DNA from 2 places in the Lysinibacillus sp. NPDC097868 genome. Region 2 is predicted to be linked to the other one. Evidence: riboswitches for the same ligand, from Rfam matches in the RefSeq annotation. Region 2 holds a riboswitch; the other holds the start of a gene.
The links. Region 2 has a riboswitch for cobalamin ahead of ACIQXJ_RS11455 (glutaredoxin family protein). Riboswitches for the same ligand answer to the same signal wherever they lie in the genome.
Positions count from the first base shown of each region.

Region 1: linked by a shared signal. The riboswitch ahead of metE (5-methyltetrahydropteroyltriglutamate--homocysteine S-methyltransferase) and the one ahead of ACIQXJ_RS11455 (glutaredoxin family protein) in region 2 are both predicted to bind cobalamin.

Region 1 covers NZ_JBIWBS010000001.1:1,833,295-1,849,858, forward strand. The annotation lists gene ACIQXJ_RS09070 (SDR family oxidoreductase) at 151-1,044, opposite strand; gene ACIQXJ_RS09075 (alpha/beta hydrolase fold domain-containing protein) at 1,458-2,384, opposite strand; gene ACIQXJ_RS09080 (hypothetical protein) at 3,006-3,155, opposite strand; gene ACIQXJ_RS09085 (DUF4304 domain-containing protein) at 3,642-4,091, opposite strand; gene ACIQXJ_RS09090 (hypothetical protein) at 4,190-4,447, opposite strand; gene ACIQXJ_RS09095 (DUF4304 domain-containing protein) at 4,389-4,643, opposite strand; gene metE (5-methyltetrahydropteroyltriglutamate--homocysteine S-methyltransferase) at 5,273-7,567, opposite strand; cobalamin riboswitch at 7,752-7,930, opposite strand; gene ACIQXJ_RS09105 (VOC family protein) at 8,136-8,498, shown strand; gene ACIQXJ_RS09110 (methyl-accepting chemotaxis protein) at 8,537-10,231, opposite strand; gene ACIQXJ_RS09115 (C40 family peptidase) at 10,767-11,699, shown strand; gene ACIQXJ_RS09120 (UDP-N-acetylmuramoyl-tripeptide--D-alanyl-D-alanine ligase) at 11,923-13,308, opposite strand; gene ACIQXJ_RS09125 (Mur ligase family protein) at 13,525-14,922, opposite strand; gene ACIQXJ_RS09130 (ATP-grasp domain-containing protein) at 15,074-16,279, shown strand; gene ACIQXJ_RS09135 (YheC/YheD family protein) at 16,472-16,564, opposite strand, start outside.
Region 2 covers NZ_JBIWBS010000001.1:2,298,360-2,314,923, forward strand. The annotation lists gene fdhD (formate dehydrogenase accessory sulfurtransferase FdhD) at 1-220, opposite strand, end outside; gene ACIQXJ_RS11405 (Na-translocating system protein MpsC family protein) at 233-580, opposite strand; gene fdhF (formate dehydrogenase subunit alpha) at 1,155-4,091, shown strand; gene ACIQXJ_RS11415 (helical membrane plugin domain-containing protein) at 4,096-4,575, shown strand; gene ACIQXJ_RS11420 (Mrp/NBP35 family ATP-binding protein) at 4,588-5,634, shown strand; gene ACIQXJ_RS11425 (hypothetical protein) at 5,683-5,973, opposite strand; gene ACIQXJ_RS11430 (CamS family sex pheromone protein) at 6,084-7,211, opposite strand; gene dut (dUTP diphosphatase) at 7,833-8,270, opposite strand; gene nrdF (class 1b ribonucleoside-diphosphate reductase subunit beta) at 8,282-9,250, opposite strand; gene nrdE (class 1b ribonucleoside-diphosphate reductase subunit alpha) at 9,238-11,331, opposite strand; gene nrdI (class Ib ribonucleoside-diphosphate reductase assembly flavoprotein NrdI) at 11,328-11,687, opposite strand; gene ACIQXJ_RS11455 (glutaredoxin family protein) at 11,684-11,908, opposite strand; cobalamin riboswitch at 12,029-12,204, opposite strand; gene ACIQXJ_RS11460 (ferrochelatase) at 12,769-13,677, opposite strand; gene ACIQXJ_RS11465 (ABC transporter ATP-binding protein) at 13,767-14,555, opposite strand; gene ACIQXJ_RS11470 (FecCD family ABC transporter permease) at 14,542-15,570, opposite strand; gene ACIQXJ_RS11475 (ABC transporter substrate-binding protein) at 15,597-16,564, opposite strand, start outside.

The DNA.
Region 1 (16,564 bases), 470 kb from region 2:
AGCATCTAGTTGCCTTCAAAAGTTAAAACACAAAACATCAACTGTAGGAAGCATACTATTTATTACGTTTATGTGTTCCCGTGCCGTATTAAAGGAATGTTAGAGGAACATCACTGATTTCGAGGGCGTTTTTTTGTCACATACTTAAGATTACAAGTCTATCGGCTTGCCACCAGTCACCCCATAAATCTGACCAGTGATATAACTTCCTTCATTGGAGGCTAGAAGAACATACACCGGTGCAAGCTCCACTGGCTGTCCCGCACGGCCAAGAGGCGTATTTTGGCCAAAAACAGGAATTTCGCCTTCCAACTTTCCATTATCCAACTGCAATGGCGTCCAAATCGGGCCTGGCGCGACACCATTGACACGCACTCCCTTAGAAGCAAAGTACGAAGACAGGGATACCATAAAGTTGCTTATCGCACCTTTTGTAGCGGCATAATCCATTAAGGATGAGGACGGATCGAAAGATTGAACCGATGTAGTGGTGATAATCGCACTTCCTGGTTCCAGATGTTTTTCAGCAGCTTTTACAGTCTCAAACATGCTAATGACGTTTACTTTGAAAGTGTCATGCACTTGTTTGATTGTTAAGTCACTTAAGGATGGCTGGGCGATTTGTTGCGCAGCATTCAATACCAGCAGGTCCAATCCGCCAAAAGCTTCCACTGTTTTTGTAACAATCTCAGTCGCTGTGCCGTCTTCCCGCAAGTCATACGGTAGCAGTAATGCTTTTCTGCCGGCTTTTTCAATTAATTCTTTGACTTCGTTGGCATCTTCCTCTTCACCAGGGAAGAATTGGATGGCCACATTTGCTCCTTCGCGTGCATAAGCAATGGCGACGGCACGGCCAATCCCGGAATCGCCTCCGGTAATCAAGGCATTGCGCCCTTCCAGGCGATTGTATCCTTTATATGATTCTTCTCCACAGTCAGGTTTGGGGCTCATTTCATTCTGTAGCGCTGGAGTGTCCTGTTCTTGATCAGGGAATTTTTCCGTATGAAATTTCTTACGAGGATCGGTTAGATGTGGGTTTCCCATCAAAAATCATCTCCTATTTTGTATATTTATTAAACTTTAAAGATAAAAAAGTTTCGCAAAGCTTTTTCGAGCTTGCACTAACTATATCCTGTTACATTTTAATGAATACCCTATGATTATTTACGTTAAACAGCTTCAGATCTATTACCTACATCTAACCCACCTAATAATAAGAGCTACTGTGATTTACGCTATTCCCAAACTCTACAAATATCTCCTTTACTATACAATTAACCATAAATACCCCATAACTTATTAAGAACTTATTCGATTTTATGGCCCTTTAATGAAAAAGAGCGCTGATTTTTGTAATCGCGCTCGTTGAATATTAAGTTTGTGATTTCTACCTATTGCCTGCTAACCTGTCTCCATTTAAATATAAAACAACTATTCCATGACTTAGAAGAAAGCACTTAGTTATTAATTATATTAATAATTTTTTGTTGAGCATCTTTTGCTTCAGGGATTGGCATAACAACAAACACATGAATCATTTGAGGATAAACAAAGGTATTGATTTCAATTCCTTGTTCTGTTAGTTTTTCATCAAGTTTCATAGCATCTGGATATAAAGCTTCGTGTGTTCCAATAAAATGAGTAATCTTCCCAAGTCCTTTAAAGTCACCATAAATTGGACTAATCAATGGGTCAGTTACACTTTTATCAGCTGCCCATATCTTTGTAATTTCTTCCATTCCTTCACGAGCTAACAGAGGATCCTTTTCATCATATTCAGGTATAAGAGGGTTGCTCAAACTCATATCAACACATGCAGATAATAAAATAATATCTTTCGGTTGAGGGAGATCTTCCATCTTTAAAAGATGGGCCAGACCAAGTGAGATATTTCCGCCAGCCGAATCTCCCATGATAGTCAATTGATTGATACTGTCAATAGTTCTAAGAATTTCTTTATAGAGGTTTAGGATTTTCGGATAGGTATCCTTATAGTTAAAATGAGGGACTTTAGGATAAATAGGAGCAATAATTTTTGCATCTAAAGATTGTGCCATATTATCCATAAACAACCAGTGTAAATCTAAAGGTTGACTCGTCCAAGCACCACCGTGTATATAAAGAATAACTTTTTGTTTTGACGACTTTTTGTCATTTAATGTGAAGACTTGCATGCCCTCGAATGTCATCTCCTGAATATCACTTGAAAATTTAACATCTTCCCCAATAACATAGGGCTTAGTATTTTCAGTTCCCCTTTGCATAAGGAAGCTTTTGGTGTTTTCAATACTAGCAAAACTCCTTTTATTACCTTGGGAAGTTATCCATTTTTCAAATTGAATACTTTCTTCAGAACGTTCTCCATTATAAATTTCTACACTCATTTTGATTTCTCTCCTTTAAGCTTTTTATTGTGTTCATCTTGTTTCATCACACGAAATGATTTGAGATAACCATGTATTTCTTTATCTGAAGTCTTTGTTGGATCGAAGGTCTTGTGTAGATGGTATTCAATAAAATGGCCTTTAGTTGAAGTGTCATTGCCCATCTAGTCAAAGCAATTGTATCACACCTTTTTTACTAATTATTGGACTTTATTATAAATTATCAGACTTTATTACATTTGATTAATCTTTATTTAAAATCTATAAAAATACCTATAAAAAATAACGTTCCCAATGAAATTGTGGACGCACATAAAAAAGCCACGAATGTTGTATCATCAACGTTTCGTGGCTTTCCTTGGGAATATTATTTATACATTTTTTTATGCACGTTCTTCAAATGTCAGTCATAGCAATGCTTTAGTTGTATTTGAAACATTGTGGCACTATCGACGGTTATGCATATTTCTTAATGTTGTTAAGACCGCATTTTTTGACGATGCCTCTACTAAAAGTTTTAGTATATATACTAAACTTAAACCCTTTTCCATAAAGGCTTCAAGTGCATTTAGTATATAGATAACCTATAATAAATTAAGTCTCCCTATGTTTTCATTTCTATTATTTTTCTGTTTGTTCTTGCTTCTTTTTCAAATACTCCGCACGTATTTTTTCAATTTGCTGCTTTTTATCAAATTTGGCAGGTTTGTTTTTTTCATGATACTTTGTCACAGCTACCTTACCTTTAGTATCCAATTGATATTTCCCCACTTTGTTCACCTACTTTTCTAATCCTTAAAGAAGAATCTATTCAACAAATATACTATACCTTATTTTACTGACGTAAACCTTATTATGTACCGATATCCTTGCATATATCGGTAAATACATTAAAAACATAGTAAAATAATTCATTGCCAAATGGTTTTCAATAAACCTAACTAAGGAAAGGAATTCGCATTTTTCTAATCCACGTTTACTGAAACTAGTTCTTTATCCACTTCCGATCAGATACATTCTGAATGAGAATGCGTACTTATGAATAAGGCACTACCAGTTTTTATAATACATTTATCAATGGTAAATGACTACTGGATAAAGTTATGATTCGTATTCCCTCCAACGATATTTTTGGTACTTCGAGAGTAAACCAACACCATACAAACTAGAGTAAAATTAATAATGAGTCCTGTGTCCTCTGTCCCACCGAACTCATTTATAAAAGCGCCGGAATAAATAGATTGAGTTTCTTCAGATTCATTCCCAATCCACGTTCAATGAAACTCGTTTCTTTATCCAATTGAAATCCGAAACATCTTGTATGCACTTCAGTACTTTTAATGCAACTACGTCAAAGTCTTCATCTGTCTTCGCTTCTTCATAATGAAACCAACACTCATTGTCATCTGTTCCATATATATCTTCTCTTAATCTAAAACGATTCCCTACATCATGGGCAGTCACTTTGTTTGGTGGAACTTTTTCTCCCCAACTCATCGTTGTACCATTTTTTCCACAAACAGCTAATTCAACTACAAAAGAGCCACCATACCGATTAAATTGAAAAGTTACTAAGTCTATATTCCCTTCATTTAGTCTTCTAAAATGTGGAAACGAGCCTTTGAAGCCATGTTCTCTTAAATAAGGCACTACTAGTTTTTTTAACGCCTTAATCATTAGTATACGACTATTGGATAAAGTCATCATTCGTATTCCCTCCAACGAAATTATAAATGAGTCCGGTGCCTCATCGAACTCATTTATAAAAGCACCGATAAATGATATAGTTGATTTTTCATTTGCGATTATTCCCAATCCTCGTTTAATGAAACTAGTTTTTTTATCCAATTGTAATCAGAAACATCTTGTATACGAATTTGTACTTTTGATGCTACTTGTTCAAAATCTTCGTCTGCCTTTGCTTCCTCATAATAAAACCAAGGGTCATTATAACCAGTTTTCTTTGTATTTTCCCTCAGTCTACAACGATCATTTAAATTTAGATCATATGTAGTTACTTTGTTTGCAGGAATTTTCTGTCCCCCAACTCGTTGTGAAACCATCTTTCCCACATATAGCTACTTCTACCACAAAAGAGCCACCATAACGATTGAATTGAAAAGTAATGACATCCATATGCTCTTCATTTTGTCTTCTAAAATGTGGAAACGAGCCTTTGAAACCATGTTCTCTTAAATAAGGTACTACTAGCTTTTTTAATGCTTTTATCATTAATAGACGACTATGGGATAAAGTCATAATTTGTATTCCCTCCGATTTTAGCTTTACCAACGATATTTTAATATAAATAATCAAAATTCTATGTCAACTTTTATTTCTAATCATAAATTTCATAAGGAATTCCTTTTGACTTCAAATACTTTAACACAGCTTTACTTGCACCTACTTTACCTGTTTTATCACTTTTAAAGAAATGCCATTTCGCTCCGTTAATTTCCTTTGCATCTCCAGTCGTACCATTAATTAAAAGAAAGTCCTTATCAATCTGTTTAAAAGATTAAAAACAAAGATATATTTTATTTTCCATCATAATACTAAAAATTCAGAAAAAATAAAATAACATTTTTTTACTTGATTTTAGCAAAAATAATTATCAAAAATTTTAATTTCACCTTAATTAATTCCCAAAATATTATTATTTTTTTAATTCCGAAATACTAGTTTTTATAATAATTTTTCATTAAATATTTCACATTAAATTCATTGTTTTAAATAAAACAAATATTTTAGTTTTTGTTATAAACATGTAACAAGACTATCTTGTCCAAAATACAGACAAAATCCCCTGAGAATTTTCGCCTCTCAGGGGATGTTATTTTTTAGAGTACGCTTGTAATGAAAAGATCGTTTTCTCTTATTCTAGATAATCAATATGTTGATTGCTGTACTTGTTGTCGTAATGTTTTGGCAGCAGCAACCATATGAGCGAGCGCTGCAACTGTTTCAGGTTCTTTTCTCGTTTTTAGACCACAATCTGGGTTGATCCAAAATTGATTTGTCGATAATACTTGGAGGCTATCCTGCATGATACTTAACATTTCTTGTTCGCTTGGCACACGAGGACTATGAATATCGTAAACACCTAATCCAATCCCTTTTTCATATGGGTTTATTTGCAGTGATGCAATTAGCTCTCCATGACTGCGTGACGTCTCTATAGATATAACGTCAGCGTCCAATGCACTAATTGGTTCAATAAAATCATTGAACTCACAGTAACACATATGTGTATGAATTTGTGTTTCATCCTTTACACTAGCCGTAGCGAGCTTAAAAGCCTTCACTGTCCAATCCAAATATTCGCCCCAATTTTCTTTACGTAAAGGCAAGCCTTCACGTAATGCAGGTTCATCGACTTGAATAATAGCAATGCCAGCCGCTTCTAGTGCCTCAACCTCTTTCCTTAGTGCAAGTGCAATTTGATAGGTTACATCTTTTCTTGCGATATCGTCACGTACAAATGACCAGTTTAAAATCGTAACGGGACCTGTTAACATTCCTTTCACATATCGATTTGTTAAACTTTGTGCATAGGCAGTTTCTTTCACTGTCATCGGTGCTTCCCATGCAACATCACCGTAAATAATCGGTGGTTTCACACAACGTGAGCCGTACGAAACGACCCAAGCTTTTTCTGTAAAAGCGAAGCCTGTTAGTTTTTCACCAAAGTATTCCACCATATCCGTACGCTCGAATTCACCATGCACTAGTACATCAATATCTAAATCTTCTTGTATGGCAATCCACCGTTTCGTTTCTTGTGCGACAAAGTCAGCATATGCTTCATCTGCAAGCTGTTTTTTACGCCATGCATTACGTGTGCGCTTCACTTCATCAGATTGAGGAAAACTACCAATCGTAGTCGTTGGGAATAGGGGTATCTGCAGTGACTGTTGTTGAATAATCTGACGCGCATTATAATCATTTTGACGTTCAAAATCCTCTGTTGACATCGTTTGTACTTCTTGTTGAACTGCTAGATTATTTCGTACGGAATGTTTTTTTAATGCTTCAATTGCTTTCATGCTCTCAGAGATAGTATGATTTGACGTGTGATTTTTTTCTTTTAAATATTTAGCCACCTCTGATATTTCTGCTAATTTTTCATCAGCAAATGCAAGCGCATTTTTCAAGACAGGCTCTAATTTTGTTTCAAGTGCGGTCGAAATCGGCACATGCTGTAAGCTACATGACGATTGAACCCACAGCTCCTGTGCACTAGTCAGCTGTTCAATTGCCCTAACTGTTGTACTTACCTCTGCTAAATTTGCCCTCCAAATATCTCGTCCATTAACAATACCTACTGCCAATACTTTATCATGTGGAAAGCCAAATTGACGTAGCGCCTCCATATTTTTCGTATAGCCATGAACAAAATCCAAGCCAAATCCTTGTACAGGGAGTTCAATAAGTGTGTTATAAGCTGATAACGATTCAAAATAGGTTTGTAACATAATATTAGCCTCTGGTACAGCCGCTGCTAATTGTGTATATATTTCTTGCACAAGTTTGACCTCTGCCTCATCTAATGATGTGACTAATGCAGGCTCCTCTAATTGAACCCAGTCAGCACCGGCTGATACTAGTTCTTGGATAACCTGCGCATACAGTGGTAGTAGTGCTAAAATAAACGCAACTTGTGATACTTTATCGTAACCTTTTGTTAGCTTGCAAAATGTATATGGCCCGATTAGCGTTGGCTTTGCAGTAATGCCATATACTTCTTTAACCTCAAGGAAATCTGCAAGTATTTTATTGTCTGTTAGTTGCAGAGCTTGTCCTTCATATTCAGGTACAATGTAATGATAATTTGTATTAAACCATTTTGTCATTTCACTAGCAACAGCTTCTTTATTTCCACGCGCTACCGCGTAATACGTTTGTAAATCAACCTTTACACCCTGCCAGCCGAAGCGCTTTGGCACTAAGCCAAACATCATCGCTGTATCAAGCATTCTGTCATACGGGGTGAAATCCCCAACAGTGACAATATCTATACCGCTACAAAGCTGCTTGTCGATGCGTGCAAGACGAATTTCTTTCATTTTTTGTAAAAAATCTTCTTCTGTAAGTTCATTTCTCCAAAATGCCTCTAATGCCTTTTTCCATTCACGGTCTTCCCCTATGTATGGGTAGCCTATTACAGTCGTTGTATACGTCATATTACTTCTCTCCTCTGGTTTAAAATAAAAAAACCATCTTCCTTTTTTGGAAAATGGTAGTTAATGTATATCTAAATTAGCTATGACGAGGCGATACGATAATATATTAATTATCGTATATATTCGTTAGTCGCACAGTGCCGATTCGGTCACATCTCACCACCTATTTCCACGTAGGTTATTTGGTGTGTACTAGACATTGGCAGGTCTCCTGGCTTCTCATCAACACGCCTCACAGCCTTCCCAGTTCCCCAGTGGCATATGTGATTTGCTCCGATTTACAGTTGCGGGACAGCGTCGGATTTACACCGACTTCCCTTTTAAGCCAAACTTTCATTTGGCACCAACTCTTACACAATATTTAATTATGTTTCTTACTATAACATACATTTTTCTGAAAAGTATAACTTTTATGAAGATATGTATATTATTTCGGTACATAGTTCTTTTAGTAATTCTCTATTGTACTGATTGACGACATCATAATATAACAATCTACTAACAAAGAGGTATTTAAAGGAATTTGTTGAATATATAGTTATAACAAGAAATACTGAGGAGGATTACTATGATTGTCGGATTACATCACGTACAATTAACGATTCCAAAAGGTACCGAAGAGCAAGGGAAAGGGTTTTATTGCCATGTGTTAGGGCTCAAAGAAATAGAGAAACCAGAATCCCTTAAAGGGCGTGGTGGATTTTGGATACGAGTTGGTCATCAAGAAGTACATGTTGGCACAGAAGACGGCTTTGATCGACTAACAACGAAAGCGCATATTGCCTATCAAGTAGAAGATGTAGCATATTGGAAAAAAATATTAACAGAGCATCATATCGAAATCCTCGATTCTGTTCCAATTCCGAATTTTGAGCGCTTTGAATTTAGAGATCCTTTTGGTAATCGGGTAGAAATTATTCAGCCAATTTAAATTTTAAAAAAAGCAGCCATCGATGGCTGCTTTTTTATTTACAGTTTAAAGTGCTGAACCTCTTTGTTTAAATTCTCTGCCATCGATGCTAAATAATCTGTATTCTTCGAGATTTCATCCATTGTTGCAACTGTTTGATCAATTGTGGCAGTCGTTTCCTCTACACCAGCTGCAGACTGCTCTGATATAGCTGCAATTTCATCGATAGAACGATTGATTTGCTCAGTTGCTGTTGAAATGCCCTGCAAGTTTTCTGTTATCCCTTGAATATTACTAACCATACTATTAACAGCAGAGGCAATTTGTTCAAAGGTAGTATTAGTAGTCGTAATTTGCTCTGTGCCCCTTTTCACTTCTTCATACCCCGTTTGAAGTGATGCTGTTACCCCAACTGTTTCGTTTTGAATTCGTGTTACTATAGATGAAATATCCGTCACTGAATATGATACTTGTTCTGCAAGCTTGCGCACTTCGTCAGCCACAACAGCAAAACCTTTGCCTTGCTCCCCTGCACGTGCCGCTTCGATTGCAGCATTCAATGCTAATAAGTTGGTTTGATTGGCAATATCGTCAATGACAGAAACTAATTTAGATATTTCCTGTGATTGCCTATTTAAGCCTTCTACTTTTGCAACAGCCTCTTGGACAATTTTATCAATAGCAAACATTTGCTGTGTTGAGTTATTCATTAAATGTTGGCCATTTGTAGTAAGTTGCAATACTTCACTCGAATAGCCTTGTAAATCTATGCCTTGTGCATTGGCTTGCTGGACATTTATTTTAAATGTATCAATCATTTGCGCTAAATCCCCTGCATTTTGTGCTTGTGATTCAGAGCCCCCCGCTAGTTCAAGCATTGTTAGTGCAATTTGTTCTGCACCCGTTTTCACTTCTAAAGAAGATTGTGCAAGTTGTTCACTGTTGGCAGCAACATTGCCTGAAACAACATTTATAGAACCAATAATTTCATGGAGCTTACTATTCAATGTATTTGTCGATTGCACAAGTAAGCCGATTTCGTCCTTCATTCTTCCAGGCAAAGAGGGCTGACTAATATCGCCATCTGCCATTTGCGATATTTTTTCTATTACTGCTTTTATCGGATTAGCAATCATATACGCCGATATGTAAGCGGTTACAATTGCAACTACAGTTGTGATTACTCCTATCATTAAACCGACATTCATCGTTTTCTTCGATTGAGCGATCATTTCCTGCCCAAGCTTATTAATAGATGCTTCTCTTGCACTTGCAAGGTCCCCGTATCCTTCTCTAATTTCTACTGCGAGACTATCAACAGAATTAAGGTTTTGAACAGCCAATTCTATATTTCCTTTATCATATTCATCAAATACTTTCGTTTGTACAAAACTTCGCCATTGTCTTGCTTTTTCAACTGTTGCCGTTAAGCTTTTATCTGTCGACAAATCATTTAATATTGTATTATTTTCTTCTGCAATTTTTATATAATCATCAAATTCCTGTTTATAAATTTGATTTCCTGTTAGGACGTAGCTTTTAGCAGCAGTTGTTCGAACACTAATGGTCGATGATAACTTTTCACTTGCTGTTAACAACTGTAATTCTTTATTAACAATTTCTTCTCCAGCAGCAATAACACGTTTATTGGCGAAAAAGCTATAGGTGTTAAAACAGGCGATGAAAAATACAACAATGAAAAAAGCACTTAAAATTTTAGCTCTAATTGTTTTGAACCTAAGTATTTGCAACATACTATTTTCCCCTTTCGTTCGTGAAATTCGTTCGTGAAATTATATAAATTACTACTATTGAACAACTAATTTCGCCAATATTTGCGGGCAAAGCTTTAATCTATTTCTACCTAAATATAACATATATTACCTATAATACCCATGACTCGAACTATATATTTCCCACTTAATGATCAACAATAAAATTCCCATAATACGTGCTTTTATAAGTACACTTTGACTAATAAAGTTATTTTTATATCATTCCTTACCCTTATTTTGATTTCTCTATTTGCACATTGCCTAGCATTATTTCTATGAGTAACAATGCATAGTTACTAGTGTTTTTTGTATGCACTATTTATCAAACTGAAACATTTGTAATGAAACTGTAAATTCAAGCGATAAAGCCTTATATATCAAGGTTTTTACATAAAGTACGGCTCCCTGTGGAAACATTTACCTCGCAGAACCCCTACTTTTTCATGCTACGATTATTGCAACAGCAAGCAAACAGATATGAATTTACTGCTCGCTTACAGGAGGTAAAAACAGCATGAAAAAACAATTCTTAAAAACTACACTAGCATTATCGATTGGATTTAGCTCATTCGGAATCGTTCAAGCATCCATTGAACCAATCAAAGTTGAGGCTGCAACGACAAATGCACAACATAATGACAAAGCTGTCGCAGCGAAAGCTGAGCAACTTATTCAAACAGGAAAAAGTTTAATTGGTAAGGCCACATATAGTAATTCAGTTTACAAGTCTACATATCCTTACAAGTTTTCTTGTGCTTCATTTATTATGTATATTTTTGAAAAGAATGGAGTAGATATTGGGACTTATAATGAAAATTATATGATCCAGCAAGGGACATTTGTTCCTAAAAGCCAATTGCAAAAAGGCGACTTAGTTTTCTTTAAAAGTAAAAAAACGGGCACAGACCCCGATCATGTAGGCATGTACATTGGAAATAACAAAATTATTCATATGGCTGATTCCAAGCAAAATATCGTCATTTCGGATATGAGTAGTAAGCCTTATTATACTGACAACTACGTATCTGCACGAAGAGTATTACCAACATTACTATCGGCTAACCCTGCGACGAAAGGCGATACAGTTGTTGAAAATGCATTAACTTATAAAAATAAAGTAACAATAAGCTCATTAAATAAAGAACAAAGCTTACGTTTTACAGCACCTGGTTTCGTAGAATATGTCTATCGTAAGAGCGGTGTAAAACTTGGCGCAACAACCTTAAAAGAACAAATGGCTAAAGGAACTACGGTATCACGCGCCAATTTAAAAAAGGGCGACTTAGTGTTCTTTAATAGTGTGAAAGGGTCAAAAAACCCTTCCCTTGTAGGTATCTATGCTGGAGATCAGCGTATCATCATTCCAACTTCAAGTGGTGTTACTACTAGAGTACTCTTTGTTGATTACTATAAAGAGCATTATTTAACAGCAAAACGCGTATTTTAAGAAAATCAGCTGCTATTTGACAGCACGACGTCTTATCTTCACTCTATAAAAATAATAAAACATAGCATACAAGCAGTGTAATTACCACGCTTTGTATGCTATGTTTTTGATATAATCAGCGGAACCTTACATTACCGTAAAATGGATTTTATCTAAGCACATAAGGATTCTTTCGCATAAAATAGCTACTGATGAGTAGTCGCTAGTACGGCCTTAGAAAAGGCTATTTTTCCTTTAATTGATTAGCAAATTCAATCATGGATCGACTAGACATAGGGCCCTTTATTAATACAATCGTATCTTTATCAAGTTTTGCTTTAAGTATTTCTAGTACACCTGTGACATCTTTAAATATATGAACCTCCGCAGTTGTTCCATCTTTTTTTGCTTGAGCTGCTATATCTTCAGCTCTTTTTCCAATCGTAATAAGCATTTGAACATCTCTCTGTGCCACCATAGAACCAATCTCACGATGATACTTTTCTTCGAAAAGACCCAATCGCTTTATATCACCTAATATAAGGATTATTTTTTTATCTTTTCCTATCGTATCTAAAACCTTTAAAGCAGCTTCAACCGATGTTGGGTTATTCGTCCATGTATCATCTATAATGGTACTTTCACCGATACCAGTTGAAAATTCCAGGTGCCTTGCCATCGGTTTAAATGTTTTTAAACGCGAGATTGCAGTTTGGATAGACACTCCCATTTCCTTTATAGCTGCGATAGCCGCTAGCGCATTATACACTTGATGTTCTCCGTAACCAGGTACAAAGATCGTATACTTTTCATTAGATACTTGCAGGATAAATTTCATGCCGTTGTTCGTAAATTCAATGTTAGAAGCTTTGTAATCTGCATGCTGCTGAACGCCAATAGTGATAATTTTCCCTTTAAATTTATGCAAGGGTACTTTTTTTGTATTTTCATCATCACCATTGATGATTAACGTGCCATCCTCCGATAACCCTTCTAAAATTTCAGCTTTCGCTTTTATATAGCCCTCAAGATTTTTACATCCATCTAAATGATGCACACCAATATTTGTAATAATTCCAATTGTTGGTTTGTAGATCATACATTGATGTTTGATGTTACCTGTATTCCCCAGACCTAGCTCAAATACAGCTGCTTTCGTTGTTTTATCGATGCCCGTTAAATACGGTAAAGATTGGCGAGGCTCATTTTTGCTACTAACTGATGCCTGCACATTCCAATCTTTACTTGCAATATGTTTAATCATTTCTTTTGTTGTTGTTTTCCCACATGTTCCGGTTAATGCGACAACTGGTATATCAAAAAGGCCTCTATAGTATTCAATAAACTTCCAGTACGCCTGCAAAGTACTTTTTACTTGAATAACGGTTGTATTATCGAGTGCGTTTTTAAGTTCATTTAAAGGTTTATCTGAAATGACGAGGGATGGCCCCTTCTGGTCGATTTCCTTCCAATTAATAGACTCACTTTTATTAATGAACATTAGTGTATTTTTCTGTGTCAAATCATGGCGGTTATAATAAATAGCATGTTTGACAAACCACTGCTCAGAACCGCTTACTAAAACCCCTTGTAGTAACTTTCTAATCACAGTCACACTTATATTTTGCACGTTAACTCCGTCCCCCCTCTCATTATTATAGTATGAAAAATGATAGCTAGAAGTTTGGGTAAAGGAGCGTATCCATCCCTATTTCTAGCAACGACTATTATTTGTTGAATTACTTTATCTTTTATTCAGAGCGCTCCTTTCTAGTAGATTACTATACAATATTATTAAATGACCTCATGTGACACAGTATTTATCCTGTTGTCATTGCATCCATCATTACTTTGTATCTCTAAATGATTTTTTTATTTTTAAATCTGCTGCCAGATTGGAAATTTGTTTACTATACATATCTCCTTTTATCAGGACAATTGTATTTTCATCTACTATTTCATGTAATAACTTATAGACGAGTGTACTATTTTTAAAAGTATAAACAGGGTCTCTAAATCCTAGTTTCACTGCATGATCAGCCATAATTCGGGCATGCTCTCCTATTGTAATTAGCACATCTACACCAATGCGATTGATTAACTCTCCTGCTTGCTCATGGATAACATAACCCCACGATCCTAAATCGGTGATCGTTCCAATAACGGCTATCTTTTTCATGCCCTCTCCTACTGAATTTAAGACCTTTAAAGCTGCTTCTAATGAAGTCGTTGTTAAACTCCAAGTATCATCTATTAACAGTGAATTATTAATGCCTTCAAAAAGTTGTAGCTGCTTTTTCATTTTCTTGAATGACACTAATTGTTTAATTGCTAAAGAAATCGGTACATTTAATTCATTAATAGCAGCAATCGCGGCTAATGCATTATATACTTGATGCTCTCCAAATCCAGGGACGAAAACGTCATATTTTTTCATATTGTGATGCATCGTAAACTGCATGCCATTTTCAACATACCGAATATGACTTGCTTTAAAATCACATGATGCATGCTGCCCGATTTTAATAATATCTCCCTTGAATTTCGACAAATCGATTTTTTTAATATTTGCATCTTCCGCATTGAGAATTAATGAACCTGCTGGATTCACAATTTCAACCATTTCGCCTTTTGCCTGTATATAGCCATCTAACGTTTTACAATAGTTTAAATGGTGGGCTCCAATGTTGGTAATAATGCCGATAGTCGGCTTGAAATACTTTCCTGCATTCCTTACATCCCCAGGTGATCCAACCGCTGTTTCAAAGACAGCAACTTCTGTTTCATCATCGATGCTAAGTAGATATTGCAAAGAAGCTGTTCTAGAATTACTGCTTAATGTAGTTGCAGCAACTTCTTTTTCAGCAGAAAGAATATGCTTAATCATCTCCTTCGTTGTTGTTTTTCCAGAGGTACCGGTAATTGCAATAACAGGGATTTCAAATTGACTACGATAATAATGTACAAACTTCCAGTAGGCCTCATCTGCATTCTCTACTTGAATGATGATTACTTTTTGAGGAATTTCATCCTGACTATACAAACGATCTGTTACAAGTACTAGTGGGGAAAGCGACTCTAGACTTTTCCAGTTGATAATGCGTTTGTTTGTAAAAAGTGCAGTATACGGTTTTTTAACTTGTTTTAGTCGATATGCGCCATACTGGATCAGCACCTCATCCGACCCTTGCAATAATTTACCTGCAGTAATCGCTGTTAAATTCTTCACCGATAGAGGCTTCATATCAATTCACACTCCTTTCATTTCTATTATATGAATAGACACAAAAGTTGCTTGGATGTAAACATGATACATAACTAGAAGAAAACTATTTCACAGCATATATATAAAATGTATATTAATAATCCAAGTGCCAACTGAAGGAGTGATTATACTGAAGGCAATTATATTTATAGGTACAAACAAATCTGGATCTAGTCGTGAAGCGATAAAAGCAGCAGAAAAATTGGGTTACTTTACGGTACTCTTCACAAACAATACAAAACAATTACAACAGAGAAAAGCCTATCCAGACATTCATAAAATGGTTCTTATCGACACCTCCAATATAGAAGAAATGATAGAAGAAATTCACAATTTGTTTGATACCGGATTAGAGATAAAATCAATTGTTAGTTTTGTAGACCCATTTGTTCATATTGCCTCTATTTTATGTGATGAATTTTGTCAAAACTATACGTCATCATCTGCTATTGAAATGATGGAGGATAAAGAAAAAACAAGGAATATCTTAAAGGATCAACCTTATTCCCCTAAGTTTGTTCTAAAAAAACCACACGAATCATTTACAAATAATATGGTATTCCCACTAATCGTTAAATCACCTAAATCAACAGGCTCTAAAGACGTACTGTTTGCAACAAATAAAGACCAACTCGATACACACCTCACATTTCTCCAAAACAAAAATCCTGGGGAAACCATCATGATTGAAGAATATATTGATGGCCCTCAATATTTAGTTGAAGCTCTGGTTTATAAGAGCCAAGTTCATACGATTGGTATTATTGAACAAGAGATTACACAAGGCAAGCGATTTATTATTACAGGCTATGGTGTACTCGCAGAAGTACCACCGCATATTCAAAAAGGAATTGAAGAGGTGCTCCATTCTATCGTTGATGTATTTGATATTGAAAATGGAACATTGCATTTAGAACTTCGTTTAACAGATAACGGTTGGAAGCTCATTGAAATTAATCCTAGAATTTCTGGGGGCGCTATGAATAACATGTTACATGCTGCATTCGGATTTAGTTATGTGGAAGAAACACTTAAGTTATTTTTAGGTGAACAACCTAATATAAACCCACGCCATAATAAGTTCGTTTTCACAAAATATGTGATTGTAGAAAGTAAAGGTGTGTTAGAAAGAGTAATTGGAAGAACTAGGGCTTCAAAATCAACAGGTGTTGTAGATGTCTATGTAAAACCTAGAAAAGGAACAATTTTAACCCCTCCATTATCTATGGGGCATCGCTATGCCTACGTCATTGCTGAGGGCAAATCGTTAGTTCAAGCTAAAAATAATGCCATAACAGCCGCTAAGGAAATCAAATTTCTAATAAAAGCCTTATAAATTTTTCAATACACTTGTTAAGATTACAAATGAAGCAGTTTTTGCGGATGTGGCTTTGTCCTGCTACATCCGCTCTAAAATTACGCATCCAAGTACGACATTCAATTTATACATATCATTTTAAATACAGCACAAACATAAACAACCCGAGTAGTTGACCTATCAATTTGGCAACTGCTCGGGTTATGTTATTTATGCTTTAAATGTTTTATCTAAAAATTTAACCGTTTCAAACATATTAGTTTTACTTGCGCCCTTCACGAGAATCGTGTCATCAGGCTTAAT
Region 2 (16,564 bases):
GCCAGATTTCCTCAATATCCTCAAAGCTACGTATCACTCGTTCAGAAGCTAAGTAGCCGATGACCATATCTTCCACGTACTCTGGTGTACAAACCATCGTAACAAACTCTTGCTGATTAATTTTTACAGTCACAGCATATTCTGAGACGATTAAATCATCTATTTCTTTTACTTGCTGGCCTTCTACGCGCGTAATTTTTCTTGTTATTGCTCGGTCCATAAGGCATCCCCTTTATACACTGATATTTTTTTCAAAAACAAAGACGGAAATTGCAAAATCCTCTTCAATTTTAATATCTGAAAATAAGTGCAGTAATTTGCTGCCTATCAATTCTTCCATCCCCTCGGGTGGTGATTGTGTATATAAATCCTGAATCATACTTGTCCTTGCAGCATGTACCATTTTTAGCCCTTCGGGTGTACTGGCAATAAATTTTTCCGTCGGTGTAATATTTCCGTATAAAGTGGATACAGCCATATTCTCGACAAAAACAGTATGAATACGCTCTGGCCCTTTTCCAAATACTTCTTTTCTTAACTTTCGAATCATATCATTAAATTCATGTATTTTTTTAGACATAGCAACGATTCTCCCATCGTAAATAAACTTTTTTAGGCAAATTGATATGAGGTCACCCTTACAGTTTGTTAATGATATAGCAACTTGAAAAAAATTAAAAGAGATAATATTTTTTGATAATCATTCTCATTTAATAAATTTTATGATTAATATTGTTCATTTTGAAGGATAAGTCTATAATAATACATATCACAAATGGAATTGATTTATTTTAATCCCTATCTCACGATGTTGCATAGTGTTTTTAATATTTGAATTCTATTGTTATTAAAAATAAAAGTAGATTGAGTTTTTAGCAAGACCTGCTAAGAATTTTATCCACCATGAATTATTAGCATGTTTTGGACATGTAATTTCATGGTGGATTTTTTTATTTTTTTAAAAACCGAGACATGGATAACTTGTTATTATCTAGAAATTACACCTATTTCAAGGTAGATAAAAGAACAATAGGGAATTACAATAATAACAAGACAATCGCTTCAAAAATAATCAACTCGATTTGTTATTCCCTTTTGTCTTTAGCCGTAACAAATTGTCCTATAAGTCTCAAAGTGAATAGGAGGAAGTTACCTTGACTCAAATTAATATTAATGGCGCTCCATATGATGTAAAAGAAGGAGCTACAATCCTTGATACCATTAATCAACATGCCATTCCTCATCCTCAGATTTGTCATGTGCCCGCTGTAGACCCAATTGAAACATGTGATACTTGTATCGTGGAGGTGAATGGCCAATTAGTTCGTTCCTGCTCCACAAAGGCAGTAGACGGCATGAATATTTTATTAACTTCTGACAAAGCAAAAGCTGCCCAAACTGAAGCAATGGACCGTCTACTCGAAAATCATTTACTGTACTGTACAGTATGTGATAATAACAATGGAAATTGTACATTACACAACACAGCCGAATTAATGGAAATCGAGCATCAAAAATATCCGTACACGCCCAAAGTTGAACCACATGAAGTGGACATGTCGCATCCATTTTACCGATATGATCCTAACCAATGCATTGCATGTGGGCAATGTGTAGAAGTTTGCCAAAATTTACAGGTAAACGAAACATTATCACTCGATTGGGAAGCAGAAAGACCACGTGTAATTTGGGATAAAGGCGCAGCCATCAATGATTCTTCCTGTGTAAGTTGCGGTCAATGTGTAACCGTTTGCCCATGTAACGCCTTAATGGAAAAATCCATGCTTGGAGAGGCTGGATTTATGACTGGTTTGAAACAGGATATGTTAGATCCAATGATCAGTTTGATTAAGGAAGTTGAACCAGGATATAGCGGTATTTTTGCCGTTTCCGAAGTAGAAGCAGCCATGCGTAGTAAACGCACTAAAAAAACGAAAACAGTATGTACGTTCTGTGGGGTAGGTTGTTCATTCGAAGTTTGGACAAAAGACCGAAAAATTTTAAAAGTACAGCCTTCCGATGGTCCAGTAAATGCGATTTCGACTTGTGTCAAAGGGAAATTTGGCTGGGATTTCGTCAATTCTGAAGAACGTATTACAAAACCTCTTATACGTAAAAATGACGAGTTTGTTGAATCATCATGGGATGAAGCACTGGATCTAATTGCAACAAAACTTGGTGGTATTCAACAACAATATGGTCCTGGTTCTGTCGGCTTTATCTCTTCTTCTAAAATTACAAATGAAGAAAATTACTTAATTCAAAAAATGGCACGTCAGTTATTTGAAACAAATGACGTCGATAATTGTTCTCGATATTGTCAATCTCCTGCTACAGATGGTTTATTACGTACAGTAGGTTTAGGTGGTGACGCTGGTACGATTAAAGATATTGCTAAAGCTGGTCTTGTTATTATTGTTGGTGCTAACCCAGCTGAAGGTCACCCCGTTTTAGCAACGCGTGTGAAACGTGCACATAAATTACATGGTCAGAAATTAATCGTTGCCGATATACGTAAACATGAAATGGCTGAGCGTTCAGATATCTTTATGCGTCCGAAACAAGGGACTGACCAAGTTTGGTTAATGGCAGTTACCAAATATATCATAGATCAAGGATGGCATGATGAAGCCTTTATTCGAGAAAATGTCCTTCATTTTGATGATTTCAGACAAGTGCTTGAAACTTATACACTTGATTATGCGCAAGAAATGACTGGTATCACGAAAGAAACATTGATTGAAGTTGCTGAGATGATCCGTGATGCAGACGGTACATGTGTTCTTTGGGGCATGGGTGTAACGCAAAATACTGGAGGTTCATACACATCAGCTGCTATTTCAAATTTACTATTGGCAACTGGTAACTATCGCCGCCCCGGTGCTGGAGCATACCCTCTCCGCGGTCATAACAATGTTCAAGGTGCCTGTGATATGGGAACATTACCAAATCTATTACCAGGCTATCAAAAAGTGACAGACGATGAGGCACGTGCAAAGTTCGAAAAAGCTTATGGTGTTCCTATTCAGTCCCAACCAGGTCGTACTAATATGCAAATGTTAGATGCCATTATGGAAGGTAAAATGAAAGCGATGTATTTAGTGGGCGAAGATATGGCGCTTGTTGACTGTAATGCCAACCATGTAGATGAGGTACTTTCCCAAATAGAATTTTTTGTGGTACAAGATTGTTTCTTATCACGTACAGCACAATATGCAGATGTTATATTACCAGCTGCCCCTTCCCTTGAAAAAGAAGGTACATTCACAAATACAGAACGTCGCGTTCAGCGTCTGTATCAAGTTTTACCAACACTTGGTGAATCAAAAGCGGATTGGGAAATCCTTCAAGCCGTGGCACGTCGATTAGGAGCAGATTGGCATTATGATCATCCAAGTGATATTTTTGATGAAATGGCGAGCCTGTCTCCCCTATTCTCACAAGCCAACTATGATGTCTTAGAAGGCTGGGGTAGTTTCTGTTGGGGTAGCCATGATGGAAAAGATACACCGTTATTATATGAAGATGGCTTTAACTTCCCAGATAAAAAGGCCCGTTTTGCTTTAAATGATTGGGTACAACCAGTTGAATTTGAGGCACAATACGATTGTCATATTAACAATGGTCGTATGCTTGAACACTTCCACGAAGGAAACCTAACAAATAAATCGAAAGGTATTCAATCAAAGGTACCTGAGATTTTCGTTGAAGTCTCACCAGAATTGGCAAAAGAGCGAGGCATTGAAGATGGAGCCCTACTCCGTTTAGTATCTCCATATGGCGCATTAAAGCTAAATGCCCTTGTTACAGATCGCGTACAAGGAAATGAATTATTTTTACCAATGAACTCTGTTAGCAAAGATTCAGCTATCAACTTCTTAACTGGTCCTGCAGCAGATATTAATACATCAACACCAGCTTATAAACAAACAAAAGTACGAGTAGAAGTGCTAAAAGCAAAAGGCAAAACACCACTTCCTCGCACTAACCCTCGCTATAAAAAGCGTCATCCTCAAAATGGTGTTGAGGTACAACGAAAATGGAATCGTCCTGGCTACGTTCACTTAACAACCATAAACGAAAGAGAGTGAGAGCATGGCTGCACCCATTACAAATATTAAAAAACAACAAGTAACAGAAGAACAGCTAAAGGAACAAAAATTAGACAATCTTAAACAACTGCTATCTGATCAAGAAGAAGCGGTCAATCAAGTGTTGCGTATTATGGCTGAATTAAATGATATCGGTGCATTAGAAGCAGCCATGAAACTACTAGAAGCCAAAGAAGAAGTCGCCCATGTTGCACTTGGACAATTAACACGTAAACCTGTAACCAATATCATTAATAATTTAATGGGGGTTGCGGGAGCATTGACGGAACTAAATCCTGAAACAACGACTAAGCTAATTGATGGCTTAAATTCAGGTGTGGAGGAAGCCAACAAAGCACTTGAATCCGATGAAAAAGTAAGTGCCTTTAAGCTTGTAAAAATGTTAAATGATCCAGATGTCAATCGTGCGCTCAATTTTGGGGTCCATTTCTTAAAGGGACTTGGCAAAGGTTTAAAAGAATAAGGTGGTTCTGATATGTTAGTACAAGAAGATGTAATTAACGCATTACAACAAGTTCAAGATCCTGAGCTTCATCAGAGTATCGTCACATTGAATATGGTGCGCAATATTCATATAAACGACACTCATCTATCACTGGATATTATTTTAACGATACCGGGATGTCCGTTAAAAGCGAAAATCCAGCATGATGTGGAGAAGGCATTACAAGCGATTGGTGCCTCCAGTGTTGCCATTACCTTTGGCGCTATGACAGATCAGGAACGTCGTGCATTAACCGCCTCTCTACAAGAAAAAAATGTTGATGCACAAGGAATGCCACACATGTTGCAGCTTAATTCTGGTGTGCAATTCATTGCCATCACAAGTGGCAAAGGCGGAGTTGGGAAATCGACTGTTACGATTAATTTAGCGGTCGCTCTTGCCCGTCTTGGTAAACGTGTAGGCATACTAGATGCTGATATTTATGGCTTTAGTATTCCTGCTATGATGAACATTGACCAAAAGCCTACTATGCTTGATCAAACAGCGATTCCAATTGAACGTCATGGGGTTAAATTGATGTCGATGGGCTTTTTCACGGATGGGAATCAGCCTGTTATGTGGCGTGGTCCTATGCTCAACAAATGGATTCGCAATTTCCTTGTCAATACGGTATGGGGCGATTTGGACTATCTCTTGATTGATTTACCTCCAGGAACTGGAGATGTGGCCATTGATATGGCTGCGATGATTCCACAAGCACAAGAAATCATCGTGACAACACCGCATCTTGCCGCGTCTCATGTCGCATCCCGTGCAGGCTTGATGGCACAACATACGAAGCATACTATTCTTGGTGTAGTAGAAAATATGGCTTATTTTGCAGGGGCAGATGGTCAAAAAAACTATCTCTTTGGACAAGGTGGAGCCGAACACTTGGCAGATTTACTGCAAACCCAAGTAATAGCTCATATTCCGTTCGCCCAGCCTGAAGAAAATACAGGCTCCTCGGTATATGATGAAGAAACAATCATAGGCGAAATATTTACTCAGCTAGCAGAAGATTTACTATATTCTTAATCATAAATCCCTTGATTTGCTTTTACACAAATCAAGGGATTTTTTCTGTCACAAATAGCCAGCCTTTTTTAATACTTGCATGAAATAAAATCGATACGTATTTTGCACGAATGTATCTAAAGGGAGCCCTACATTCACCTGATATTTCGTAAAAATAAAATAAAACCGTTTATCCCATTTTAAACGTAATAACGCTCCTGCATCTTCACCATACTTCGCTGTAAATTCCACAATCAAGGGCTCAATCATCTCATAACAATAGTCTTTTAAATTCGCTAGTGCTTCAATATCTTTATCCCTTTGAAAGCGAATAATCCAATCCACTAATTGCTCATTCATATCCAAACGTCATCCTTTTATATAGAGTTTCTTCCTATTTAATAATACTCTTTTTTTAAGGAGCCGAAAAGTGAACTATTGAATTATCAGAATTGTTTGGGTGACTGGCACTATATTGGGGTTGCGAAAATTTGTTTTTCTTCTGGGTCCCATAAAACAATTCCAACATCTTGTTTTTGATCGATAATACGAATCGTAACAGGAACATAGTCAAATAAAATAGAATTTAATTTTGTACTAATAAACTGCAAAAGACCAATCAATTCCGTATCATTTATTAAAGGTGCATGTACCTCTATTTTAATATCTGCTAATTTTCCGTCTTCATATCGCAGCTTTCCAAATGCTTTAGGATTTAAATGTTTGAAATTTTTTTGTATTTCTTCTTTAAAACTTAATAATTTATTATATGTATCTTGGTCCAAACTATATAAGGCATCGGAAGGGAACGTGTAATCTCTCTTATCTATCTCAGTCCATTTATCTATTTTATCCTTGCTCTCCGCAATAAAGGTTTCAGCTAAGAAAATACCTGGTAGTATATCATTTTTATTGGATTCTTGATACAACGTTAAATAGATTGGCACATTCGGCATTGCTTCATTTTTTCTTATATCTTTTACTATTGTTTCAGCTATTTTTTTACCATAATTACCTACATCATTTACATCATCGTCATTATTATCAACTTTCACTTGGTCTGTATAAATCAAGCCTTTATCATCAGATACCCGTATGTCATAGTATTCATTTAATGATATGGCTAATGATATCCCTTCTATTTTTCCACTTTTTTTGTTAATGTAATTTTGTTCTAACACATGTGATAAAATGAGCGGATTCGCTTTTTCATCCTCTAAAACATTACCAGTATTATTTTCTATTGGTGGATTTAAACCTAGGCCTTCTTCAGTTTTTCTAGCTAACCATTGATTAATCGTATTTTTATCTAAAAATTGGCCTTCCTGCATATAAAAACTATTTGGAGAAAAATAATTTACTGATAAATTCATTAACCCCTTCTCAATTTCATTAATATTTAAAGTATTATTCATATTACTAACAATTAATCCTCGAGCAACATTCAATTTAGCAGGTTGTTGAATTTCGAATGTTTCCTTTTTCTGAATTGAAGATATATACATTTTTTCTTTATTATTATCGTCTTCATCATCACTACAAGCAGCTAAAAATAATAAAGGTGATATCAATAATAGTGCACTCTTTCTTATCCCCATATCTATAATGCTCCTTTCTTATTGTAATACTATGAAAATCTTTCACTACTATCGTCATACCTTATATTACCATAAGTTCTATTAACATTTATATTAAAGACTTTTTATATTGCAAACACTGTTTGTTATTTAAAGACGGTGCAAAACCTCCAGCTTCTAGAAAATAAAACAATCGTTTTACTGTTATTTAAAGATCATGTTTAATCCAAAATGGAGTTTAATCTACATACAAAAAACCCTATAAAAATACAGGGTTTTTGCAAATTATTTATATAAATAAACTCTCACTCATAATGGCTTTTAAATAATGTACTGTTCCTTGAACATTAGTCAAAGAATCTTTAGTCAATTCAATTGCCATTAATACTTCATCTGGCACTTCAAAAGGTGCTTTTATATATTCCGTAAACTTGCTTTAAATCCAAATTTCAGATCCTGATCTATCGCTACTAAAGACAAGTCAGAAATAAAAGCATCTGATTGTCTAATTTTTTATTTCAAATTTATATGGCAAGTCAAACATGCTATTTTTTCTAACTAAATAAGTAACTGCGAAATTGTGTGTAAATTGTTTGGGTGACTGGCACTCTCGGGACAATACCGAACTTAATCCTTACGAACTTATTTTGTTCCGCTTGCTCCAAATCCAGAAGCGCCACGAACAGTTTGGGATAATTCATTTACTTCTAGAAGTTGAATAGAAGGGACAATCTGGATTACCATTTGTGCAATACGCATTGATTTCTCAACGATAAATGTTTCTTTACCATGATTAATTAAAATAACGCCAATTTCCCCTCTGTAGCCTTCATCAATTGTACCTGGACTATTAAGAACAGTTACACTATGTTTTAATGCTAGTCCACTTCTTGGACGCACTTGCGCTTCTGTCCCTTTTGGTAATTCAATTTGTAAGCCTGTTTTTATTAATTTTGCTTCTCCCGAAGGAATTTCTACTGCTTCTATTGAATAAAGATCCATTCCAGCGTCACCTGGATTTGCTTGCAAAGGTAGCAATGCATCAGCATGAATTCTTTTGATTTTTACGTCTAAGTTCATTATTTTCATCCTTAACGATTAAATTTAAATGTGTCATCTGTAATTGGCGCTACTTTTGCTTTTGCGTAAGTAGAACCCTTTTGTGAAAAGAAGTCATAGGTTGAGCCTTCATTGCGAATACCATTCATAACGATAGGATTAACTTCTTCTTCCGGGAACATTGGGTCAAATCCAACATTCATTAACGCTTTATTAGCATTATAGCGAACGTAAGCTTTTACTTCAGGCGATAAACCTGTTTCAGCATAAATATCCTCTGTATAATTCATTTCATTTTGATATAAATCCAGCAATAATTCATAACCCCATAATGTCAGCTCTTCTTGCTTTTCTTTAGAAAATTGCTTGTATAAATTTTGAGCAAAGAAGCCTACTGCCACACCGTGGATGGATTCATCGCGTAAAATAAGGGAAATAATTTCTGCACTATTGCGAAGAAAGCCTTGCCCTCCTAAGTACAATGGATAGAAGAAGCCAGAGTAGAAAAGGAAAGATTCTAGCATAACGGACGAGAACATCGCTTTCCATAAACTTTCTGAATCCCCTTCTTCAATGCTATTATAAATATCTGCAATTTTATTAGCCTTATATTGTAGATATTCATTTTTCTTTACCCATTCAAACAGCGCGTCAATTTCTTCATTTGTACAAAGCGTTGTGAATATATATGAGTAGGATTTTGCATGTATCGCTTCAAATGCATCAAATACAGTAAGAACAGCCTTTTCTTGAAGATCTGTTGTAAAAGCAGCAACACGATTCATCCCAATATTAGTTTGAACTGTATCCAGTAATGTTAAGCCTGCAAATACTTTCTTATACGTATCTTGGTGCTCGAAATTTTTCCACTGTTGGATATCCTTACTTACTGCAATTTCTTCTGGAAACCAAATTTGTTTCCATTGTTGGTCCCAAAATACTTGTGCTAGTTCACTCGTTGATTTATTCCAATTGACCGCTTCGTAAATTATATTTGACATGCGACACACTCCTCTAAGCTTTGCAAACGTTGACGGACATAATAAACAGACTTAATCCCTTTTACCCAAGCATAAATATAAATTTTAGCCAACTGTTCTGTTGTCCAGTTATCAGTTACATACAGCGTCATCGAAATACCTTGGTCTACATGTTTTTGAGATGCTGCATATAAATCGATTAAATCATATGGATTCACATCATATGCTTCAACATATAAATGACTGTTCTCATTTGTTAAATGTGGCATTGGATAAATTGTTCGACTATCCGCATAATCACGTACCTCTACACGCTCAGTACTTGGTGCAATCGAAGCGGTACAGCTACGAATATATGAAATACTACCAGTTGGTGCAATAGCTAAACGATAAGAATGGAATAAACCATATTGCATAACATCCTGCTTTAATGTTTCCCACATTTTTGATGTCACGATTGGAATATTTCCTAGTGCTTTTAATACAACAGGTGAGAGCTCTACTTCGATTTTATTTACATATTGATCAAAATAAACGCCTGAAGCATAATCACTATCCTCGAAACGGTAGAAAGTTTCGCCTCTTTCCTTAGCAATCTCCATAGATGATTTAAGTGAATAATAGTTCATCGCTTCCATAAAGCTATCCATAAAATCAATCGAATCCTTTGAACCATACATGATTCCTTCTGTAACAAGATGGCCATGCAAATTCATACAACCAAGCCCTACCGAATGCATTAGCTTATTTGCTTTAGCTACAGGCGGTACATTCGTGATGTTCGTCATTTGCGACACATTCGTTAATAAATGCATTGCGGTATCAACTAATGTTCCAAAATCATTTACTTTACTTGCGGCATGAATATCAATTGAACCTAGGTTACACGATACATCCAGCCCGTATTCATTTGGTTCATTTTGGTCAGTAATTATACTTGTTTCCTGTACTTGTAGAATTTCTGTACATAGGTTCGACATTTTTACACGACCTATATTTTTGAGTGGGTGTACATCGTTGACATTATCATCGAAAATTTCGAAAGGATAGCCTGATTCAAATTGTGCTTTTTTCACTTCTGTATAAAGTCTACGCGCATTCAAGCGTTTAATCTTACGGATATTCGGGTTATCTAATAACTCGTAATACATCTCAGTAATTGAGATTTCAGACATCCGTTTACCATATTCTTTATAAATATCATATGGACTAAACAACACAATATCTTTATCACGTTTCATAAGTTCAAAGAAAATACTTGGAATAATAATACCTGTTGATAGCGTTGCAAGACGGATTTTATCATCCGCATTTGGCTTTTTCGATGAAATAAAATTTTCTATATCTGCGTGGAAAATATTTAGATAGACAACGCCAGAGCCGTTTCGTTGTCCAAGCTGGTTCGAATAGCTAAAAGAATTTTCTAAAAGTTTCGCAACCGGGATAACACCACTTGCACGATTTAAAATTTCTTTAATTGGGTCACCTAATGGACGTAAATCTGTTAAGTTTACCCCCACGCCTCCGCCAAGGCGTGATAGCTCCAAACAATAACCAATATTTTCAGCAATACTATTCATTGAGTCGTCCATTGATAGTTTAAAGCAGCTTACTAATTCGCCACGTGCTTTTTTCCCACTATTTAATGCGGTTGGCGTGGCTGGTTGGTACGCTTCCATCATTGCCTCAACAGAACGTTCTGCTAAGACAGTGTTCCCTTGTGCTAAATATAAAGCAATAATAACAATACGATCCTCATATTTTTCTAAAATTTCTTCTCCGTCACGACTTTTCATTGCGTAGCTATCATAAAATTTACTCGCACTCATAAAAGAAGGGAAGCGGAAATTGTAATCGTATGCTTTTTTGTATAGATGTTTAATAAAATCTATATCATACATGTCGATAAATTGTTTCTCATAGTAACCCTCTTCAACTAAATAGCGAATTTTTTCTTCAATATCAATAAAATAACGTAGACGCACATTTACATATTCTAAAAAATAACGGCGTGTTGCTTCACGGTCCTTTTCAAGCTCTAATTGACCTGTCGTGCTATAGCGATTAAGCACCTCATTATTAAGCTTTAAGTATGTTTTCATCCCTTCACCCTCGTTTCATAAAACATTTGTATGACTTCATAATCAGCCTGATATCCCCGTAAATCTAATTTACATACTAGGGGGACCTGATAGGCTTCTGCAATTTTCTCACCAGCTCCGCCAAACACATGGTGCCCAAAATTACTGTTACCACTAACAGCTACTCCCTTGCAAAATTCCCTGTTTTGCTCTAAGAAGCGGGCTACTTTTGCAGGAATATCACCTAAGCCGTCTGTGTATGTTATTAAAAGATAGGGCTCAGTCAACAATAATCCATCATATATTTCAATTGATTCACCATCTAATTTAGTAACAATACTTCGCACATTACCTGTACGACTGGCATAAACGATCATATTGCAATCATCTCAATTTGAGAAACAATTTCTTTGACATCTCCTATAAATGTGTCATTTACTTCAAGAACAGGCACACTTAAAAAGCCTGCGTCCATAATTTTTTGCTTTGCTTGTTCGTCATGATCAATATTCACAATTTCTGCCTCAAGTCCTGCGCGTTGTAATTCCGATTTGACCCAAAGACATTTTGGGCATATAGTTTTAGTATAAAGTTTCATTTTAAATTCCCTCTTTTCATAATATAAAAAGGCTATCTCTTGGGAGAGACAGCCTAAGTTAGAAACGTAAAAAAGCAAAATAATAGTCACGTCCCCATTTCTTATTCCCCGAAGAAAGGTTGATTTGTTTTATTATAGGCAGGTCTCCTGGCTTTGCTTCATTCTCTGATATCCTTCCCATACCAATGCACAGTGGATTAAATCATCGTCAGCTTAACAGTTGCGGGGACAGCGTCGGATATACCGAACTTCCCTATTAAACTACATATAGTAGTACCTACATAAAACGAACACAATATATTGTTATTGAACACAATTAAGTGTACCATCCTTCAAGTAAAAAGTAAATCCAGAAAAGTGAATTCTTTATAGTGTAACTTTTCATTATATTCTTTAGGATTAACAAACTGTTAATAAATGAAAACAACTAGCTAGTTAAGCATAATAAACAGTATAGTCAGTAGTTCCAAAGAATTATAGCTTGATTTACATGACGACTATTCATAGAATCTCAAGGAATTATTATGCTACCTACTGCAGCCTATATTAAACTGAAGATGATATATAATATAAACTTCTTAATATAAGTTTATATCTGTTAAACCATTTTAGCCACTATCGTAAGCCCTATTACTACCATACATTTCTTTTACTTTATCCAGAAAAAAGATTTTAAAAAGAATCTGCCGTCTGTTAGATTTCATTTATACTATTTTTGTAGAGCGATCTAACCCTTCTTTGTTCTTTTGTACTCGTTTGCTTTTCTGATTAAAAACGAATAGCCATCTGACATCAATGAAATCTCGACATCAGATGGCAATTTAATTTAAGAAAGTCTACATGTAAAGATACCAACTAGCTCAGTTATGAGCTGGAATAAAGGATTCCACAATTGCAGCTAAAGCTTGAATGGTATCATAGCTATCACCCGGAAACTCGGATTGGGCAAATTCAACTTGAAGTTCCTCACATAATCTATGACATTCATATCCGACTTCAAAATAGGACTCAATATCCGCTGATAGAGAAAGGAGCTCACATGTGACGATACCTTGAGCACCCTCGCCTTGCAATGAATTAATCGTATCTTTTACATTTGGACCTAGCCAGTCACCTTTCCCATGACCACTTCGATATGTAATATGCCAGTTATCAATTTGAACTGTTTTTGAAATGGCTTCAGCTAATTCAGAAAACTGGCGTACGTAGTTATCGTTTTTTTCGGGATCAATTGGCTGACTATGGACTGTATATAAAACGTGCGTCTGTGCTCGTTTTTCAACAGGAATCCATTCAAATGCACGTTGAACACGATCTTTATATACAGCAAGTAATTCATCGTTTAAATGCCAATTTTTCGCATGAATGACCTTAACGTCATGAGAAGCTAATAACGAACTAACTTCATCATGAAATGCAGCAGCGCCTGTAGACATAATCGGATTCACAGGTAGCGTAATAAAAGTTGTAATCCCATCTGCAAGCATTGTGTTAACAACATCCGGAATATAAGGTTCTGTATGCTTGTATGCATTATATACTTTTACAGGCTGTGTTAAGCGATGCTGTAAAGCATGTTCCAGCCCTTTAGCAATACGTCCCGTATTTGCTGCTAATGGATCAATACCACCTAATTTTTTAAATTGTGCCGTAACGTTTTCAATCACATGAGGTGGTGGTGTTTTACCTTTCATTATATGTGTAAAATAAGGTGTTACATCGTCTAAAGATTTCGGTGCGCCATAAGCGTAATAAATTATACCAATCATATTTAAAATCTCCTTTTCTTCATTATAATAAGTTAACTTTTATGGATGTTGGAGTTGCTGCATATTTCTATCAGAAGCATGGGCAACTATCATTTACAAAGACTTGAGCACAATTTTAACGGCGTAAAGATTGGATTTCCATCTTGCATATAAATTTCAGCATCAATTTCAAAAATTGTTTGAAACATTTCTTTACATAATACACAATGTGGTGAATCGTCGTAATGGATTTTCCCTTTCTTTAGGACAATCAGACGTTCGCTATTTTGTGCAGCTTGGTTAATATCATGTAACACCATGATAACGGTCATATTGTATTTACGATTTAACTCTTTTACAAGCTCCATCACTTCTAATTGGTGTGCAATATCTAGATATGTTGTTGGCTCATCTAGCAGCAACACTTTAGGATGCTGTGCTACAGTCATTGCGATCCAAGCACGTTGCCGTTCACCTCCAGACATCGAAGGTAGTACCCGATTTTGCAACTCTTTCAATCCAGTTACATCAATCGCCCAATCAACGATTTCTTTATCCTCTTTTGACAGGACCGTCTTCCCTCCGCTATGCGGATGACGCCCAAACTCCACTAACTCGCGCACTGTTAAATCTAATTGATGACTATTCATTTGCGGGAGCATCGTTAGGGTTTTAGCCACTTCTTTCGACTTCATTTCATGAATGTTTCGTTCATTTAAAAATACTGTACCATTATTCGGTTTTAAAAGACGTGAAATCACACGTAATAATGTTGATTTCCCCGAGCCATTCGGACCTATTAAACTAACAATTTCTCCTTCATTGATCTTCAAGGTTATATCATCTAACTGGAACTTGGTGAACTCATGTTGATATTGAATGTGCTCAGTTCGTAGCAATGGAATTCCCCTTTCTATGAATTAAATAAAGGAAATACGGCCCACCAATGAATGCTAGTAAAATGCCAACAGGAAACTCAATAGGATCAAATACTGTTCTCGCAATGGTATCAGCGAAAACAACAAGTAAGCCACCAGCTAAAGCTGAAGTAGGTAGTAAATACTTATGATCTCCACCGATAATTAGTCGTAAAATATGCGGTACAACCAAACCTACAAACCCAATTAATCCGGCAACACTTACTGCTATCCCTGCTAATAACGTACTTAATGCAATTAAAAAGAATCGACTTCGTTCAACATTGTGCCCTAAAAGGCTTGCCATTTCATCTCCTAGACGCATGATACGAATATGTTTAATTGCATAAATTGATAATATAATTGCTACAAGAACATAGTAAATAATCATGTTAAATTGCACCCAACCAACACCTGTCAAACCACCAGACAACCATGGTAGGACGGATTGTACACGATCACTATACAAAATCATTAGTGCATTTGTTCCTGCACCACAAAGGGCATTAATGGCTACCCCTACTAAAATAATTCGCATTGGGGATGTACCACCCTTTTTCACCGATAAAGAATACACGATCATTGCGGCGACAAAAGCACCTAAAAAAGCTGCAATAGGTAAATATATAATATAGCCAGGAAAAACAACCATTACTGCCACCGCCATAATTCCAGCGCCGGAAGTAATTCCAATAACCCCTGGATCAGCTAATGGATTTTGCATGACACCTTGTAAAATCGAACCTGCGATAGCCAAACAAACGCCTATAATCATACCCGTTAGTATACGGGGCATACGGATTTCCCACACGATTCGTCGTGCCATCGTATCTTCTGAACTAAAAATCCCATTAAACACTTCACTTACCGAAAACGAAACTTGCCCGATCATAAGGCTACCGACACTTACTATGACCAAAAGGATCGGTAACATAATTAATGCCATTCTTCGTTTTTTAGCAAGAGGGTGTGCATATTTTTCCTCTTCTATTATCATCGCAATTTCCCCACTATAAAAAATGATTAAGCTGCTTCTTCAGCTGTCTTTAAAGCGTCTCGCATATAGTCAATGGCTTTTATTACTTGTGTGCCTGGATTGTCAAACAAATCTGCAGGTAAAATGATAATCTGATTATTTTTCACTGCATCTAAATTTTTCCAGGCCGCATTTTCTTTCAATTGTTTTTCAAATCCTTCTTTTACTGTCGCTGGGTTCGCGTGCGTAATCAGCATAATTACTTTTGGGTTACGTTCAACAATTTTCTCAACACTTAAATTCGCGTAAGTTGGAAATTTATCTGTCGCTGGTAAATCGGCTGCGATATTTTTACCACCTGCTTTCTTTAATATATCTCCGTATAAAGAATTATCCAATGCGGCTAAATATGTACCTGGTGCTCCATAAACAATTAGCGCATCTAACGTTGATTGTGTAGCGCCTTGTGCAATTTTCTCATCAATTTGTGCCACTAACTTTTCTGCTGTTGCTATGTTATTAAACAACGCTCCATATTTTTTAATCGTATTTTTAATATCATCAATTGAATTCATAGTTGAGTAGACTATTTTCGTACCTGTTGCTTCTACCGTTGTAGCAAACTGCTGGAAGTTAGGTGGCACAATCAGCACTTCCGCATTCAATGCAGCAATCTGCTCAAATGATGGTTCATGCGGGTTACCTATTTCTTGAATCGCTTTTACTTCTGCCTTCATATCAGAAGAAATCGTTGGTCGACCAGTAACGTTTGCACCTAACGCAAGCAAAATATCCAGTACTCCTCGATGTAACGTTGCAACTGAAGCTGGCATTTCTGCAAACTCATGCTTATTTCCAAGGTCATCTATTAATGTTACCGTCTCCCCTGTTTCAACTTGTTGTTCCATTTCTACTTTATCTATTGAAGCATTCCCATTCGCTTGTTTATTTTCTTCTCCACATGCTACTAATGATAATGCTAAAGCACCTACTAATAGAAATTTAATCTTCTTCA